Regions from separate parts of the Micrococcus sp. HOU01 genome, predicted to be linked through region 2. Evidence: predicted binding sites of a transcription regulator. Region 2 holds the regulator's gene; the other holds the start of a gene.
What was found. Region 2 encodes LexA, which represses DNA repair genes until DNA is damaged. Its sites were predicted from a motif close to TCGAACANNTGTTCGA; they were not measured.
Positions count from the first base shown of each region.

Region 1: SOY78_RS07320 (DUF6504 family protein) is a predicted target of LexA. The motif match lies at 1,139-1,154, and genes of this name have one in related genera.

Region 1 is NZ_CP141211.1:1,602,063-1,604,260, reverse strand. It holds gene SOY78_RS07325 (DUF6318 family protein) at 90-809, opposite strand; gene SOY78_RS07320 (DUF6504 family protein) at 1,285-1,611, shown strand; gene SOY78_RS07315 (DNA polymerase III subunit alpha) at 1,608-2,198, shown strand, end outside.
Region 2 is NZ_CP141211.1:1,949,572-1,951,769, reverse strand. It holds gene SOY78_RS08945 (ATP-dependent DNA helicase) at 1-857, shown strand, start outside; gene lexA (transcriptional repressor LexA) at 901-1,617, opposite strand; gene SOY78_RS08935 (LysM peptidoglycan-binding domain-containing protein) at 1,909-2,198, shown strand, end outside.

The sequences.
Region 1 (2,198 bases), 350 kb from region 2:
GCGCTGTGCGTGTGCCGATGGCGCTTGAATCAGCGTTAGGGCAATGCAAGCAGTTACTATCGCAATCAAAATACGCGGGATGGAAGGCATTATTGAGCATCCTGGTGATTTTGCATCTCATCGATCACCCAGTGGCCCTTGGAGGGTTCGTAGACTACGTCGGCCAGCCAGGTCTCGTCGTGAGTTTCCACCCCACTGGCAGAGTCGTCTCTAACGCCCTGCGAGTCGAAGACCTCTACAGCGGATGCGTCACGAACAAGAGTAGCGGTGTAGCCAAACTCTGACGGGGTGAGAGTCAACGATTTGATCGAGGTGCGCTCTCCCGTCGACCAGCCACCTTCTTTGTAGTGTTGGGCAGTTGAGTCGGATACGGCTTGGCAAAGCTCGCAGTATTCGCTGTATGTCGAATCAAAATCAGCAGTTTCTCCGGTCTGGTCAGTGTAGTAAATGGCCTCCCAGAAATAGCGAATCGCCGCCTCGGCGCCCTCCTTGGTCTCTTCCTTCATGGCGGCGGGCATCTCCGGCTTGGGCACGTTCTGAGCGGGACCGTCGGCAGATGCGGGCACGTATTCGCCGGACCTGCTCTCCGTGGCCGTGGGGGATGAGCTGACGCCCGCGGTCTCGCTCGTGCTCGCGGGCGCGGACGTCTCGACGGCGGGCTTGGCGGACGAGGGTGACGTCGTCGACGACTCGGCGGGCTCGGACTGCCCGCCACAGGCGGTCAGTGCGAGCGCCAAGGCCACGCTGAGCGTGCCGGCCTGGGCGAATCGGTGGCGGCGCAGGGCGCGCCCGGGTGCGGTGAGAGACATTTCCCCTCCAACTGGACGTCCGTCGTGTGTCCGCGCCTCCCGCGCTGATCCCGCAGCGCGGTGCCCGTGGCATGCGAGGCCCGGTTGGTTCGGAGTATACGCAGGCGGATTGTGGTCCTGCTCGCATTGTCCACAGGACCGTGCCGGCGCACTTCTTCCGGCCCAAGAGACGATTTTCTCGTGCGTGTGCGCCCCAAGGTCGGGTTTGAGGCCTACGGCCAGGACTCGGCCAGCCGGCCTCACGAAAAGGGCGTTCCCGGCCTCGCCCGTCTCGGGGCGATGCGTCCTTAACGTGTCCGGCGGGCGCCCTACCTTCGCACACATCGCATTCGAACACGTGTTCGAGTACGATCGGGGGTGCGGCCCCACCTTCCCACTTCTTCCCCGCGTCCGGTCCGCCGGACGGGCCGCGCTCCCATCGCCCGACGGCACCCCGTCGTCGGTCCGGTCAGCAGTGCACAGGGAGAGAAGCAGAATGGGAGTCCTCACACAGTCGGTGGCGGTGGAGTGCGGGGCAGACGGTACCCCGCAGGGGCTGCGCTGGAACGGGCGGGACTACGTCCTCGCAGAGCGCCCCGTGCGCTGGTTCGAGCGGCGCCGCTGGTGGGCGGAGGAGGTCCGCGCGGAGAAGGGCCGCGGCGCCGGTCTCGTCGACCACGAGATGTGGCGGCTGCAGGTCCGCCTGGCCCGGGCCGGCGCCGCGCCCCTGCAGACCCTCGACGTCGCCCACCACCTGGACTCCGGCCGGTGGCGGCTCGTGCGCGTCCATGAGCACGCCCAGGACCTGAGGCGGTCGGCATGAGCCAGGCCGCCGCGGCCGGACGCACCGCCGCACCCTTCGCCCACCTGCACGTCGCCTCCGCGTTCAGTGCCCACTACGGGGCCAGCTGGCCCGAGGACCTCGTGGCCGCCGCCGCGGCCGCGGACATGGACCTGCTGGCCTGCACCGACCGGGACGGGCTCTACGGCATGGCCAAGCACGTGGGCGCCTGCCTGCGCCACGGCATCACCCCGATCGTGGGCGTGGACCTGGCCGTCCGGTGGAGCGAGGACGAGGACGCCGGCCGCGTGGTCGTGCTCGCCCGAGGCGGCTGTCATGGCTCCGGCTACCGCTCCCTGTGCGAGCTAGTCTCCGCCGCCCACGCCCGCACCACCGGGGGAGCGGCGGGCGGCAGCCCCTGGGCCAGCGTCGCCGAGCTCGCCGCCGCGGCGGCCGGCCGGGTCCCCACCGCCGCCAACCGGGACAACCCGCCCACCCCCGGGCTGTTCGTCCTCCTCGGCCCGGACTCGGACGTCGGCCGCCACCTGGCCCGCCGCCGGTACGCGGCCGGCCTCGCCGCCCTGCGCCGCTGGAAGGCGGCCCTGCCCGCAGGCAGCCCCCACGCCGAC
Region 2 (2,198 bases):
CGGGGGACGAGACCGACCCGCCCCAGCTCTACGTGGCCCCGCTCTCGGTGGCCGGCAAGCTGCGGGAGGGCCTGTTCGGCAAGGCGACGACGGTGCTCACCTCCGCCACGCTCACCGTGGGCTCGGGGGAGCGCCGGTTCGACTCGGTGGCCGGCGACGTGGGCCTGGCCGGCCCGGACGCCCCGAAGTTCGAGGCCCTCGACGTCGGCAGCCCCTTCGACTACCCGCGTCAGGGGGTGCTCTACGTGGCCCGGCACCTGCCCCGGCCCGGCCGGACGGCCTCGCCCGAGTCCCTGGATGAGCTCGAGGCGCTCCTGAGGGCGTCGCGGGGCGGGGCCCTCGGCCTGTTCTCCTCGCGCCGGGCGGCCGAGGACGCCGCCGCCGAGATGCGCCGTCGGCTCGGGCCGAAGACCACGATCCTGTGCCAGGGGGACGCGACCCTCTCCGCCCTCGTGCGCCAGTTCTCCGAGGAGCCGGACACGTCCCTGTTCGGGACCATGAGCCTGTGGCAGGGCGTGGACGTGCCGGGGAACTCGCTGCGGCTCGTGGTGATCGACCGCATCCCGTTCCCGCGGCCGGACGACCCGCTCTCCCAGGCCCGCACCCGGGACGTCGCCCGGCACGGCGGCAACGGGTTCATGCGGATCTCCGCCACGCATGCGGCCGTGCGCATGGCCCAGGGCGCCGGGCGCCTCGTGCGCTCCGTGACGGACCGCGGCGTGGTGGCCGTGCTGGACCCCCGCCTGGCCACCGAGCGGTACGGCGGCTACATCACGAGCGCCCTGCCGGACTTCTGGCGCACCACGGACCGCGACGTCGTCCGCGGGGTGCTGGCACGGCTCGCCTCGGGCGATTGACCTCGCTCGGCCTCGGGCCGTCGGCCCGGCCGGAGGGAGCGGGTCAGAGCGAACGCAGGACCGTGACGACCCGCCCCATCACGGTGGCGTGATCGCCGAGGATGGGCTCGTAGGCCGTGTTCTGGGGGAGGAGCCAGGTGTGCCCGTCGCGGCGGCGGAAGGTCTTCACGGTGGCCTCGTCGTCGAGGAGGGCCGCGACGATGTCGCCATTCTCCGCCGTGTCCTGCCGGCGCACCACCACCCAGTCGCCGTCGCAGATCGCGGCGTCCACCATCGAGTCGCCCGTGACGCGCAGCATGAACAGCTCGCCCTCGCCCGTGAGGCGTCGCGGGATCGCCATGACGTCCTCGACCTGCTGCTCGGCCAGGACGGGGCCGCCCGCCGCGATGCGGCCGACCCAGGGGACCGGCACGCTGTCCGCCTCGTCTGCGCCGGTGTGCCACGCGGGGATCGCGGAGACCCGCGACGACGGCGCAGCGGTGGGGGAGGCGGCCTCGCCCAGCGGGGTGCCGTCCACGTCGAGCAGCACCTCGAGGGCACGCGGGCGTCCGGGGTCGCGCCGGATGTAGCCGTGCCGCTCGAGACGGCCCAGCTGGTGCGTGACGGAGGAGAGCGAGGCCAGGCCCGCGGCGTCGCCGATCTCGCGCATGGAGGGCGGGTAGCCGTGGTCGGCGATCGCGTCCCGGATGGTCTGCACGATCCGCCGCTGGCGGTCGGTGAGCGGCGCGCGCGCCGCCGGCTGATCGTCGGTGGTGCTCATGGCTGCCGTCCGTTCTCCCGGGGTGATGGTGGCCGGACTCGTGTTCCGGCGTCCGGCTGCCGTCCGGACGCTTACCGTGTCCGCCCCCGCTGGTTGCCTGTGTCTTGGCGGTCCCGGGGCGTTCCGGGGCGTCCGTGCATGGCCTCGAGCCTAGAGGAGAGCCGCCTCTCCTTCAAAGATATGTTCGATCTCGTCGTGGCATGTCTCGAACACCTGTGCTAGAAAGGCATTCGAACGGATTCGAACACATGTTCGATCACCTGGAGGGCATCCGCCCCGGAGGAGGACACCATGACGCTCACCACCGCCCAGTTCGCCGGCTCGCCCGCGACGGCGCGGCCGCGTCCGGCCACCATCCGTCTGACCCGCCGCGGCCGCCTCGTGCTGCGGGGGATCCCCGTGATCGCCGCGGCCGTGGCCGCCACGCTGGCGGCCGCCTTCTTCCTGGGTGTGCTGCTGTCGCCCGCCGCGGTGTCCGCGGACACCGCGGGACCGGCCACCCAGTCCGTCACGGTCATGCCCGGGGACAGCCTGTGGACCATCGCCACCACGGTGGCGCCGGAGGCGGACGTCTACGAGGT